Regions from separate parts of the Mesorhizobium sp. B2-3-2 genome, predicted to be linked through region 2. Evidence: predicted binding sites of a transcription regulator. Region 2 holds the regulator's gene; each other region holds the start of a gene.
What was found. Region 2 encodes PhoB, which activates phosphate uptake and scavenging genes when phosphate is short. Its sites were predicted from a motif close to TGTCATNNANCTGTCAT; they were not measured.

Region 1: FJ964_RS11360 (DUF1045 domain-containing protein) is a predicted target of PhoB. The motif match lies at 1,294-1,310, and genes of this name have one in related genera.
Region 3: phnC (phosphonate ABC transporter ATP-binding protein) is a predicted target of PhoB. The motif match lies at 1,712-1,728, and genes of this name have one in related genera.
Region 4: phnF (phosphonate metabolism transcriptional regulator PhnF) is a predicted target of PhoB. The motif match lies at 1,638-1,654, and genes of this name have one in related genera.

The regions. Positions count from the first base shown of each region.
Region 1 covers NZ_VFWA01000003.1:558,349-561,613, reverse strand. The annotation lists gene FJ964_RS11365 (alpha-D-ribose 1-methylphosphonate 5-triphosphate diphosphatase) at 1-503, opposite strand, end outside; gene FJ964_RS11360 (DUF1045 domain-containing protein) at 548-1,255, opposite strand; gene iolB (5-deoxy-glucuronate isomerase) at 1,407-2,219, opposite strand; gene FJ964_RS11350 (DUF3329 domain-containing protein) at 2,224-2,442, opposite strand; gene iolE (myo-inosose-2 dehydratase) at 2,483-3,265, opposite strand, start outside.
Region 2 covers NZ_VFWA01000023.1:41,722-44,986, forward strand. The annotation lists gene FJ964_RS29650 (ROK family protein) at 1-949, shown strand, start outside; gene phoB (phosphate regulon transcriptional regulator PhoB) at 957-1,646, opposite strand; gene phoU (phosphate signaling complex protein PhoU) at 1,666-2,373, opposite strand; gene pstB (phosphate ABC transporter ATP-binding protein PstB) at 2,399-3,202, opposite strand; gene pstA (phosphate ABC transporter permease PstA) at 3,199-3,265, opposite strand, start outside.
Region 3 covers NZ_VFWA01000002.1:49,012-52,276, forward strand. The annotation lists gene phnD (phosphonate ABC transporter substrate-binding protein) at 1-702, opposite strand, end outside; gene phnC (phosphonate ABC transporter ATP-binding protein) at 794-1,642, opposite strand; gene FJ964_RS05450 (DapH/DapD/GlmU-related protein) at 1,902-2,519, opposite strand; gene phnL (phosphonate C-P lyase system protein PhnL) at 2,516-3,223, opposite strand.
Region 4 covers NZ_VFWA01000002.1:54,806-58,070, forward strand. The annotation lists gene FJ964_RS05475 (carbon-phosphorus lyase complex subunit PhnI) at 1-485, opposite strand, end outside; gene phnH (phosphonate C-P lyase system protein PhnH) at 487-1,098, opposite strand; gene phnG (phosphonate C-P lyase system protein PhnG) at 1,098-1,559, opposite strand; gene phnF (phosphonate metabolism transcriptional regulator PhnF) at 1,683-2,426, shown strand; gene FJ964_RS05495 (zinc-binding alcohol dehydrogenase family protein) at 2,443-3,265, opposite strand, start outside.

The DNA of each region.
Region 1 (3,265 bases), on a different contig from region 2:
GCATGGTCCATCAGCGAGGCGAGCTTCACCCGTTCGTCCGTTTCGAAATTGGCGAAGGCCCTGAGGCAATCCGGCGCCGAGACCTCGCAGCGCAGGTGGATGAAATGATCGGCCCGCAATCGATCCATCCGCACGCTGTCCTCGATCGCATCGGCGAGCTTGCGGATGTCGGCGGCGTTGAGATCGGCATCCTCGTCCATGCCGACGCGCAAGGCATCGAGCACGGTGGTGATGCCCGCGGTCGCCACTTGCGCGTCATGGGCAAGCACGGCGGCGATCGGGTTCCACCGCACCTTCGGCCGCGGCGCATAATGGCCTTCGAGGTGATCGGTGTGAAGCTCGACCAGCCCCGGGATGATGAAATCGCCAGCCATGTCCTCGCCGGCTCGGACGGCGCCGGCGGATATGTCGGCGATCAGACCGTCACGCATCGTGAGCGAACCGTCGATGACCTCGTCGGCAAGAACGATGCGGGCGTTGCTCAGAATGGTCTCGGCGGTCATTTCAGGCAGTCCTTGGTTTTTTCTGGCCTTTACGGCTTGTTGCTTCAGGCGGTTTTTCTAGCCGGACGGCGCCCGAGCGCGTGCTGGGAAAGCACCATGAACGGGGCGCCGGGTTCGGGCTCGATGAACAACGTCAACCCGTCCACAGGCACCGGCTGGCGCAGCACCTCGGCGAACAGGCCCTCGATCGCCAGGCGAAGACGAGGGCTTTCCTGTGGCCCGGCCCTGCCGGAAAGCGTCATATGAAAGCGGAAGCTCTCGAAGACATAAGGATAGCCCCACTGGCAAAGATTGCGGAATTCGCCCGGCTTCAGCGAGTTCGGGTTGCGCCGCTCGATCTCGGCCTCCGTCAACGGCGCGCGAAAGCGGTCGAAATCGCGCACCACGTCATCGGCGAAGCGATTGAGCGGAGGCAATGGCGCCTCCGGCACCAGCGCGAAGAAACCGTCGATCTGGCTGACGACGAGACGGGGGATCATCACAACCGGCGTCGCTTCGGCAAAGGCGTCGAGCGCTGTGCGCAACGAGGCTTCGGTTTCGTTGGCCGCTAACCGGAAAGGGGCTTTCAGCGTCGCATGAAAACCATAGCGCCGTGCCGATGCGGTGTGGAAGGCGACTTCCGCCGCCGACAAATCGCCCACCGCCTCCGCCGGTCGCGTTGTGGCGCCGAAGGGGTCACGGCCCAGCCAGTTGGCGGCGATCCCTGCCAATTTTTCGTCCTGCCGGGGGGTGAAGTAGATGGCGTAGCGCATCGAAAATCCTCGTCAGCCCGTTGCCATAGGTGATTTCCATGACGGATTGACGAAGCTTTGAAGGGTTTTCGAAGGCAAATCGACCCCGCCGGTCCTTAGCCGGCGATTTTTCTGATCTGGACCAACAGGTTCAGCCGCAACCGCGGGCCGGTCAGGCCTTCATCAGCCATTCGTGCTCGGGCGCATTGTGGAATTTCCACGTCCGCGTCGGGCCGGCCATGACGTTGAGGTAGTAGAGGTCGTAGCCGTGGCAAGCGGCGCAGGGGTGATAGCCCTTGGGCACCAGCACGACATCGCCGTCCTCGATCGCCATCGCCTCGTCCAGATCGCGGAAGCCGCCCTTGTCGGCGTCGGTATAGACACGCTGGAAGGCAAAGCCCTGCGGCGGGTTGAGGCGGTGGTAATAGGTCTCCTCGAGATAGGATTCATCAGGCAGATTGTCCTGGTCGTGCTTGTGCGGCGGGTAGCTCGACGTATGGCCGCCGGGCGTGATGACCTCGACCACCAGCAGCGAATCGGCCGGCTTGCCCTCGGGCAGGATATTGGTCACGTAGCGCGTATTGGTGCCCTTGCCGCGCACCTCCTGGCCGAGATCGTCGGGTCCGATCACGCGAACCGGCAGGCCGCCGCCGAGGCCGGGCGCCGAGCACACCGCGAGTTCCAGTCCGGTATCGGCTGTCACCGACCAGTCCGATCCCTGCGGCACATAGACAGACCATGGCTTGCCTTCGAAGGGCGACATGCGCTGTCCGAGCATGCCGAGATCCTTGCCGTCGGCCTTGACCGTGCCCTTGCCGGTGACGAACACCAGGCAGACTTCGCGATCGTCCGTCTTTCCCGACGCACTTTCGCCTGGCCTCAGCCGATGCAGGTCGAAACCGACATAGGTCCAGCCGGCGCTTTTTGGCGTCACATGGGCGACACGGCCATGGCCCTTGTCGGCCTTCACCAGCAGCTTCGACATCCGGTTACTCCTTCGGTTCGACTTCGGCGGGCGCCTTGTTCTCGTCGGCCGGCTTATAGAGATAAAAAAACTGCCAGACGCCATAGCCGGCGAAGCCCAGCGCGATCACGCCCCAGAACGGTGTGCCGCTCGCGAACTCGATGATCGACCAGATGACGCAGACCGCGACGACGGCGACACGCCGCCACAATGGCCGGAAGAAGGGGTGCTCGGAATCTTTCATCGCGGCAACCTACAGCAAGCCCGGCCTGGCGAGAACCCGATCAGACATCGGGAAAGCCCTGCGTCTCGACCGTGTAGCCGGCGGCCGTCATCACCCGCATCAGCTCCTTGTGGCCGACCTGCGCCATCTTGAGCGGCGGGTTCTTCTTCGGGTCCTGTTCGGCCTCGACCACGAACCAGCCTTCATAGCCATGGTCGGCGAAACGCTGCACGATGGCGCCGAAATCCAGCGAGCCGTCGCCCGGCACGGTGAAGGCTCCGAGAGCCACCGCATCGAGGAAGGACTGCTTCGTGCGGTCGAGCTTCTCGATCACGCCCATGCGCACGTCCTTCACATGCACATGGCTGATGCGCTTGTGATGATTGTCGATGGCGCGCAGCACATCGCCGCCGGCAAAGGCCAGATGGCCGGCATCGAGCAGCAGCGGAATGCCCGCTCCGGAATGGCGCATGAAGGCGTCGAGCTCCGGCTCGGTCTCAACCACCGCCGCCATGTGGTGATGATAGGAAAGCGGCATGCCTTGCTCGGCGCACCATTCGCCGAATTCGGTCAGGCGCCTGGCATAAGCCTTCATCTCGTCGCCCGAGAGTTTCGGCTTGGTGGCGAGCGGCTTCGAGCGGTCGCCCTGGATCGAGCGGCCGACCTCGCCATAGACGATGCAGGGCGCGTTCACCGCCTTGAACAGATCGATCATCGGCTGGATGCGATCCTTGTTCTTGCTCATCTCCTCATCGACCAGCGTGCCCGAGAACCAGCCACCGCACAGCGTGACGTCGGCCGCCTTCAGGATCGGCAGCATCACCTTAGGGTCGTTGGGGAAGCG
Region 2 (3,265 bases):
CGCCGTCATCGACTATGCCGGCCAGGTGATATCGGAGGAGCAACGCCGGCTGGACACGCTGACCATGTCGCGCGAGGCGCTGATCGGCGAATGCGTGGCCATCGTCAGGCGACGGTTCGAGGATCCCGACCTCGACGTCGCCAGCATCGCTCGTATCGCGCTGGCGATCCAGGGCATCACCGATACGGATGCGCGCGCCATGCTGTGGTCGCCGATCACGCCGCAGACCGACATCGCCTTCGCCGACATACTGGAGGCCGAGTTCGGCATTCCCGCCACCATGGAGAACGATTGCAACATGATGGCGGTGGCGCTGCGCTGGCGCGATCCCCGGCGTTACCGCGACGACTTCATCGCCATCCTGTTGTCGCACGGCATCGGCATGGGCCTGGTGCTGAAGGGCGAACTGTTCACCGGCACCCATTCATCCGGAGGCGAGTTCGGCCACATGATCCATCGCCCGGGCGGGGCGCTCTGCCGCTGCGGCCGGCGCGGCTGCGTCGAGGCCTATGCCGGCAACTATGCCATCTGGCGCAACGCGAGGCAGCTTGGCGAGGACACCGAGCCCGTCGACGTCAGCGACGCCGACATGCGTGCGCTGGCGGCCTCGGCGCGCGAAAAGGACGGGCCGGAGCGCGAAGCCTACCGCAAGGCCGGCGAGGCGCTGGGCTATGGCCTTGGCAGCCTGTTCGCCCTGATCGATCCGGCGCCGGTCGCCATGGTCGGCGTCAGCGCCGCCGCCTTCGACCTGATCGAGCCGGCTCTGCGCGAAGCCATTGCCCAGACCGCCGGCGGCCAGCACTCGAAATCGATTTCCTTCGACACCGAGCCGAACGAACTGCCGCTGATCCGCGAGGGCTGCGCCATGCGCGCGCTGACCTACGTCGACCAGGAAATTTTCGCACCGGGGGCACAGGCGAAATCAGGCGTGGGCGAGAATGTTGCGTGACATATCCCTAGTCTTCGCGGATCGCATACCCCGCGCCACGGATAGTACGGATCACGTCAGGCATGCGGCCGTTGTTGACCGCCTTGCGCAGCCGGCCGACATGGACGTCCACGGTGCGCTCGTCGATGTAGATCGTTTCGCCCCAGACATTGTCGAGCAGCTGGCTGCGCGAGAACACCCGGCCCGGATGGCGCATCATGAATTCGAGCAGGCGGAACTCGGTCGGCCCGAGCCGGATCTCGCTCTTCTTGCGGTAGACCCGGTGCGATTCACGGTCGAGCACGATGTCGCCGACCTTGAGCACGCTGGACAGCACTTCCGGCTTGGCGCGGCGCAGCAGCGCCTTGACGCGTGCCATGAATTCCGGGGTTGAGAACGGCTTGACCAGATAGTCGTCGGCGCCGGTGGAGAGACCGCGCACCCGGTCGCTTTCCTCGCCGCGCGCCGTCAGCATGATGATCGGCAGCCGCTCGGTCTCGGGGCGCATCCGGAGACGGCGGCAGAGTTCGATGCCGGAAACCGCCGGCACCATCCAGTCGAGCACAAGAAGGTCGGGGACATTCTCCTGCAAGCGGATCTCGGCTTCGTCGCCGCGCGTCACCACCTCGACCTGGTAACCCTCCGATTCCAGATTGTAACGGAGCAGCACACCCAGCGGCTCCTCGTCCTCCACCACCATGATGCGTGGCGCGATCATCGACTGGTCACCCCTGCCGTCACGCCGCTGGCGCCGACATCGCCGTCTCGTCCTGCTTCGGGCGATTGGCGGGCAATTGCGTGCCGGTCAGCACATAATAGGCATTTTCGGCAATGTTGGTCACATGATCACCGATGCGCTCGAGGTTCTTGGCGCAGAACAAAAGATGCGTGCAGGCGGTGATGTTGCGCGGATCCTCCATCATGTAGGTCAGCAGCTCGCGGAACACCGATGTGTATTTGACGTCGATGCGTTCATCGTCGGCGCGCAGCTTGGCAAGCGCCGAGGCATCACGGGCGCCATACTCCTCGATCACGCCCTGCACCTGGATCAGTACCAGCTGCGCCATGGCATCGATGGAGTGCGACAGGTCGCGCGGCGTGGCGGCCAGGCCGACGGTGCCGACGCGCTTGGCGATGTTCTTGGCCAGATCGCCGATGCGTTCGAGATCGCCAGCCATGCGGATCGAGCCGACGACATGGCGCAAATCATCCGCCATGGGCTGCCGCTTGGCGATCAGGGTGATGGCGCGGTCGTCGAGTTCGCGCTGGCGCGCATCCATGATCGCGTCGTCGGAGACGATGCGCTGGGCGAGCGCGTTGTCGGAATTCAGGAGCGCCTTGGTGGCGCCGCCGACCATCGATGAGGCGAGATCGCCCATGTCGCGGATCAGCCTGCTGATCTGTCCGAGATCTTCGTCAAAGGCTGCGACTGTATGTTCGGCCATGATCTTGGTCCTCGTATGCCTGGGATCAGCCGAAGCGGCCGGTGATATAGTCCTGCGTGCGCTTCTCGCGGGGCGACGTGAAGATCTTCTCGGTGCGGTCGAACTCGACCAGCTCGCCCAGATACATGAAGGCGGTCTGCTTCGACACGCGCGCCGCCTGCTGCATGTTATGGGTGACAATGACGATCGTGTAATCGGCCTGCAGCTCGTCGATCAGTTCCTCGATCTTGGCGGTCGACAGCGGATCGAGCGCCGAGGCAGGCTCGTCGAGCAGGATGACCTCTGGCTTCACCGCCACCGTGCGGGCGATGCAGAGGCGCTGCTGCTGGCCGCCCGAAAGGCTGAGGCCACTGGCGTTGAGCTTGTCCTTGACCTCGCTCCACAGTGCCGCGCGCTTCAGCGCCTGCTCGACACGGCCGTCCATCTCGGCCTTGCTGAGCTTCTCATAGAGCCTGACGCCGAACGCGATGTTCTCGTAAATCGACATCGGGAACGGCGTCGGCTTCTGGAACACCATGCCGATCTTGGTTCTGAGCAGGTTGAGGTCCTGCGAACGGTCGAGGATGTTCTGGCCGTCGAGCAGCACCTGGCCCTCGGCGCTCTGCTTCGGGTAAAGCTCGTAGATGCGGTTGAAGACGCGCAGCAGCGTCGACTTCCCGCAGCCCGAAGGCCCTATGAAGGCGGTGACGCTGCGCTCGGGCAGCGACAGGCTGATATCCTTCAGCGCCTTCGACTGGCCGTAGTAGAAATTGAGGTTCTTGACCTCGATCTTGGCTTTCTCGACCGCGACTTCGGGCGTGTTCAACTCGGTGGACAACATCGGTTTCATCTGTCCTCTCTGCGTCCGGTAAGGCTGCGGGCCAAGATGCTCAGCCCGAGAACCGTAAGGGTG
Region 3 (3,265 bases), on a different contig from region 2:
GCCCGAGCGCCAGACCTCGACGAAGTCGTTGGGGTCGACGGCGCCCTTGGCGACTTCCTTGTGGAAGGTGCCGGAGGTGTAGCCGTCCTTGAAGTCGCCGATGCCGGAGGAATCGTCCACCGCCACGTCGACCTTGCCGTCACGCACGGCGAGCACGTTGTTTTCATGGCCGCCATTGAACTGGGTCGAGGCGAAGAATGTTTCGTTCGACGCGCCCGTATCCTTCGGAATCTGCGTCAGCGGGATCAGATAGCCGGAGGTCGAATCCGGATCGGCGTAGCCGAGCTTCTTGCCCTTGGCCGACTTGATGTCGGTGATGCCGGAGGACTTCAGCGCCAGGCCGATCGAATAGTAGCCGGTGGCGCCGTCGGTCTGCTGGGTGGTGAGGATCGGGGTCACCGCCTTGGGATCCTTGAGGACGACGCTGGCGTAGCCGGAAGCGCCGAGCTCGGCGAAATCGAGCGTGCCACCGAGCAGGCCCTGGATGACACCGTCATAGTCGGCGGCCGGGAACAGCGAGACCTTCTCGAAGCCGAATTCGGCCTTCAGGTGATCGGCCAGACACTGGTAGTTGCGCAGCCGGTCGGTTTCGTTCTCGCCGCCGAGGATGCCGACGCGGAATTCCTTCATATCGGCGGCATGGGCCGCGCCGGTGGCCATTGCGAGCACCGAAACGGCGCCAAAAACCATTTTCCTGAACATCTGATTTCTCTCCTGTGGGTTCCGGCCCCGCGCCGGCGGCGTTGGTGATTTTGACGGGTGCCCTGACGCGGGCTGGCGATCCAGATCGCTCTCAGTAACCAGGGAATGCGGGTTCGAGCGGTCCGGCGGATGCGGCGATCTTTTGCTTGAAGGCAACGCTGGTCGAGGTGATAGCCTCGGAGATTTCGCCGCCATTGCTGTCGGCGCCGTAAACGAGACGGACGGCCTCGCGGTTAAGCTCCTCCGGCGGCCCGTCGAACACGACCTTGCCCGCGGCCATGCCGATGATGCGGTTGCAATAGGTGCGGGCGGTGTCCAGCGTGTGCAGGTTGGTGACCACGGTGATGCCCTCGCGCAAATTGATGTCCTGCAGCGAATCCATCACCACCTTGGCGTTGAGCGGGTCGAGCGAAGCGATCGGCTCGTCGGCCAGGATCACCCGGGGCTGCTGCATCATGGCGCGGGCGATGGCAACGCGTTGCTGCTGGCCGCCCGACAAGGTGCCGGCGGGCTGCAGCGCGGTGCGGGCGATGTCGAGCCGCTCAAGGGCGGCTACCGCCTGCGCACATTCGGTCCGCGAGAACATGCCGAAAAGGTTCGACAGGGTCGGGCGATGGTTCAGCCGGCCGAGCAGCACATTGGTCAGCACGTCGAGGCGCGGCACAAGGTTGAATTGCTGGAAGATCATGGCGCAGTCGCGCTGCCAGCGCCTGAGTGGCGAACCGCGCAATTGCGAGACCTCGGCGCCGTCGAAGAAAATCGATCCATGGCTGGGATCGATGAGGCGGTTGATCATACGCAGAAGGGTCGACTTGCCGGCGCCGGAACGGCCGATGACGCCGACCATCTGACCCTGCGGGATCGAGATGCTGACATCGTTGACGGCGGTGTTCTTGCCAAATCGTCGGGTGACGCCGCGGATTTCGAGCGTGGCTGACATGGTGCGTTCCCGTCCAGTCGCGGTTGAAGGTCCTGTTGACCCTCGCTAGCGCAGCGCCATGAACCTGCGGTGTCGGATTGATGTCAGTTTTGTTACCACCCACAGCCGTTTCGTGCGCGATCAGGCCAGGACCATCAGTTCCTCGAAATGCTCCATGCCCCTGAAGCTGCAGAAGGCAGGCGGCTTGAGAAGACAGCCTCCTGTCCGAGTTCAATTTCAGGGGTGTGAATGGTGAACGGCCCTATTCCATTCACCACCGTCATCCGCCGTATTTTTCCAGGAAAGCCTCGGCCTCGAGCTGACGGAAATCGTCGAGGGCGGCGCGCAGCCTTGCATGGTCCCAATCCCACCAGGCAAGCGCCTGATAGCGCTCGGCGGTGCGGCGGTCGAAGCGCTCGCGGATCGGCTTTGCCGGCACGCCGGCGACGATGGTGTAGGGCGCGACATCCTTCGATACCACCGCACCGGCGCCAACGGCGGCGCCATCGCCGACGGTGATGCCGGGCAGGATTGTCGAGCCATGGCCGAGCCAGGTGTCGTGGCCGATGAAAACACGCCTTGCACGGCGCTCAGCGAAAAATTCGCTCTCGTGTTCGGCATCGTCCCAATAGTCCGATGCGCGGTAGGTGAAGTGGTGCAGCGTCGGCCGCCAGGTCGGGTGGTTGGTGGCGTTGATGCGCACGCTTGCCGCGATGTTGGCAAATTTGCCGATCGTCGCACACCAGACGGCGCAGTCCTGCATCATGTAGGAATAGTCGCCGAGTTCGCTTTCCGAAACCCGGCTGCGGTCTGCGATCTCGGTCCAGCGGCCGAGCGTCGAGTTCTGCACCTCCGCCGTGGGATGGACCAGCGGCGTCTCCGACAATTTCCTGCTCATGCGGCGAGCTTTCCCGGGGCGAAGGCGGTGACGTCGATGATGCGGTCGGCCACCGCTTCGCGCACGTCGTGGTCATGGAAGATGCCGAGCAGGGCGACGCCGGCCGCTTTCTTGGCGGCGATGAGTTCGATCACCACATCGCGGTTCCTTGCATCGAGCGAGGCGGTGGGCTCGTCGAGCAACAGGATCGGGTGCCCGGTGATGAAGCCGCGCGCGATGTTGACGCGCTGCTGCTCGCCGCCGGAGAAGGTCGCCGGCGGCAAGGCCCAGAGCTTTTCCGGCAGATTGAGCTGCGCCAAGAGCGCGCGTGCCTTTTCCCGTGCCGCCTCGCGCTCCTCGCCGCGCTCGACCAGCGGCTCGGCGACGACATCGAGTGCGCAGACGCGGGGCACGGTGCGCAGGAACTGGCTGACATAGCCGATCGTTTGCCGGCGCACGGCAAGCACGGTGCGCGGGCTGGCGCTGGCAAGATCGATCAGCCCGGCTTCGTGCGCGACGATGATCTGGCCTTCGTCGACGTCGTAATTGCCGTAGAGCATCTTCAGGATCGAACTCTTGCCGGCCCCGGACGGGCCGCCGAGTATGGTGCATTCACCGGCGCGGATCGAGAAGGAGACACCGGCGACGACAGGCAATTTGATGCCGTCGCGCAGATGCATGGTGAAGCTCTTGGCGACATCGGAGACAACGAGCGGGGTCGGCATCAGAAGATTCTCCTGTTGTCGTATGTTTGCGGGCCGGCGCCC
Region 4 (3,265 bases), on a different contig from region 2:
TCGCGAGCGAGGATCGCCGAGACGCGCGGCATTGCCTGCGCTTCCGTCTCGCGCCGCAAGGGCGCGGGGACATCGGCGCCGGCGGCAAGCTCGGGATCGAGCAGCCGGTGCGTGTAGTCGAAGGTGGGCCCAAGCAACTGGCCGCCGGGCAGGTCCTTGTAGGTCGCCGAAACGCGACGTTCGACCAGCATGGTGGCGGTGTCGATGGCATTTGTATAGCCAAAGCGCGGCAGCGTGGTGCGGTAGGCCCGCACCAGGAAGATCGCCTCGATCATGTCGCCACGCGCCTGCACGATGGCGAGCGCGGCGAGTTCGCGGTCGTAGAGCGAGCCTTCGCTCATCACCCGGTCGACGCCGAGCGCCAGTTGTTCGACGATCTGGTCGAGGCGCAGCGCCGGCACCGAGCGATCACCGCGCCTACGGTCGGCGAGCAGGCTGTGAGCATTGGCGATTGCCGCTTCGCCGCCTTTTACCGCGACATACATGCTAGGCCTCCATCGTCTTGATGCGTGTCGTCCGCGGCAGGCAGGCGAGGCTGTCATGTGCCGCCAGGATGATGTCGACGCCGCGCGGAAAGCGCCTGATATTCTGCTTCCACTGCTCGATGAAATGACGCGGCATCAGTGCCGGCGCTATCGCTGCCGTGTTCTCGATGCCGGGACCTTCGAGCAGCAGCGGCGTGCCTGACGTGAGATCGCCGACCTGCAGGATCAATGTGGTCGAGCGGTCGGGATAGTCCTGTGTGCCCTGCGAGAAACCATCGAGCGCCATCATCTCGGCCGGCGAGGCGATCAAAGCGAAATGCGCGTCGGCCGGGGTGTTGGCCAGCGGCGCGCCGCTGTGGAAGCCGAGCCAGGATATGACCGCCGCCGAGGCGTGCAGGGCCGGGTCGAGCCAGAGCGGCGTATCGTTGTCGCACAGTGCCAGCGCAACCGCGCCTGATGTCGCCGAAAGCGGCGCCGGAGGGCGGGCCAGGGCCGGCAAGGGCTGCACGCTGCCCGGCCGCGCCATCGCGTCCATGACGGCGCGAAACACCGTCTGGGCGTTGAACACCGGATCGGCGAACCCGCCCTCGATCGATTGCGCTGCGATGTCCATCAGTCTTCTCCGCGGACCATGGTGAAGAAATCCACCTTCGTCGCCGCCGTCTCGGCGCGGCGCTTATCTCGTGCCGTGGTCAGGGCGGCCCGCAGCGGCGCGAGAAGGCCCGTTTCGACCGCCTGTCGGTGAGCGGGGTCCTGCCACAGCGCGTCGGCGATGGCTGCCAGCTTCGCCTTCTGCTTGTCGTGTCCGAGCGCATAGCAATGGCCGACCTGTCCGGACGGCAGGCGTACGGTGGCGCGGGTCACGGTGGCCTCGCCGACATTGAAGGGCGCGCCGCCGCCGCCGATGCGGCCGCGCATGGTGACCAGGCCGGTCTCGGGACCGCGCAGCAGTTCGGCCTCGGCAGGCAGGCCGGATTCATTCCAGAGGCGAACGATGTCGCCGCCGCTGGACTGCGCCAGGGTTGCCATGGCCGCCTTGCGTTCCGCCTGGTCGCGGGCTTCCTGTCCTCGCATGAGTAACATCCCTTCGTTACAATTTGTCTATTGATATAGACAACTATACAAATTATAATCCATATGTAGCGCGAGTCCATGACGGGCGCGTGACAAATGCGGGTAAGGGCTGAGACCGGGGATATGACGGGGGGGTCCGACAGCATCGAGCGGCGCAGCGGCGTCTCCCTGTGGCGGCAGATCGCCGACAGGATCCTGCATGCGATCGCCATCGGCGATTTCGCCGAGAATGCCGCGCTGCCGCCGGAGATGGCGCTGGCCGAGCGCTATGGCGTCAACCGTCACACGGTGCGCAGCGCCATCGCGGCGCTCGTGCAGGACGGGGTGCTGCGGGCCGAGCAGGGGCGCGGCACTTTCGTGCTGTCGCGCAGGCGGCTGTCCTATCCGATCGGGGCGCGCACGCGATTTTCGACCGGCTTGCAAGGCCAGGCCTCGGAGCGGCACATCGTACTCCTCGCCTCATCGATCGAGCCCGCCAGCCGGCGCGTCGCCGAAGCCTTGGGCCTTGCCAGGGGATCGGATGTCATTCGCCTGGAGACGCGCGGCGAGGCCGACGGGCAGCCGGTGTCGCGCGCCTCCGGCTGGTTCGACGCCAGGCGCTTCGCCGGCATCGATGCCGCCATGGCCGAGACCGGATCGATCACCGCGTCGCTCAAGCGTTTCGGCATAGACGATTATCTCAGGCAATCGACGGTGCTGTCGGCGCGTCATGCCGATGCTTCCGACCTTGCCGACCTAGATCTGCAGCCGGGCGGCATCGTGCTGGTCACGGTGGCCGTCAACATCACGCCGGACGGCCAGCCGATCCAGTTCGCCGAGGCGCGCTTCCCGGCGGAGCGGGTGGAGCTGAAACTGTCGGCATTGTGAGTCGCGGGACGGTTGTCTATCCGATCTCTATCACGGCCTTGATCAGGCCGGATTTCTCATGCGCCCAGCGGGCGAGGTCACGGGGCGTGTCGGCGAGCGCGGTACGGTGGGTGACCAGCTTGGCGAGCGGCACCGCGCCATCGCGGATCGAGGCGGCGACGTGGTCGAAGTCGGCCCGCAAGGCATTGCGGCTGCCGACAAGCGTCATCTCGCGCTTGTGGAATTCGGGGTCGGAAAAAGCGATGTCGTCCTTGACGACGCTGACCAGCACCAGTGTCCCGCCATGCGCGACATGGGCGAAGGCCGACTGCACCGAGGCGGTGTTGCCGGTGGCGTCGAAGACCACGTCGAAACCTTCGCCTGATGTCGCTTCGCTGACCAGATCGGATGCCGCGTCGCGCGACCCGTCGAGGGTCTTGAAGCCGAGTTCATTGGCGGCGAAGCCAAGCCTCTCGCTGCTCATGTCGAGCAGCGTCACGTCGAGCCCGGCGATGCGGGCGAAGATGGCGGTGCCGAGCCCGATCGGTCCGGCGCCGATGACGAGCGTCCGTGCGCCGGGATCGGCACGCGAGCGCCGCACCGCATGGGCGCCGATGGCCAGGAATTCGACAGCCGCGGCATCGGCCAACGACAGGCCGTTGGCTGGATAGAGGTTTTGTGCCGGGACAAGGATCTGTTCGCACATGGCGCCGTCGCGATGCACGCCGAGCACTTCGATCCGGACGCAACAATTGGGCTTGCCGTGCCGGCAGGCGATGCATTTGCCGCACGCCAGATAGGGATTGATGATGACCGGCTCGCCCTTGGCAAGAGCAACGCCTTCACCCGCCTCGACAATG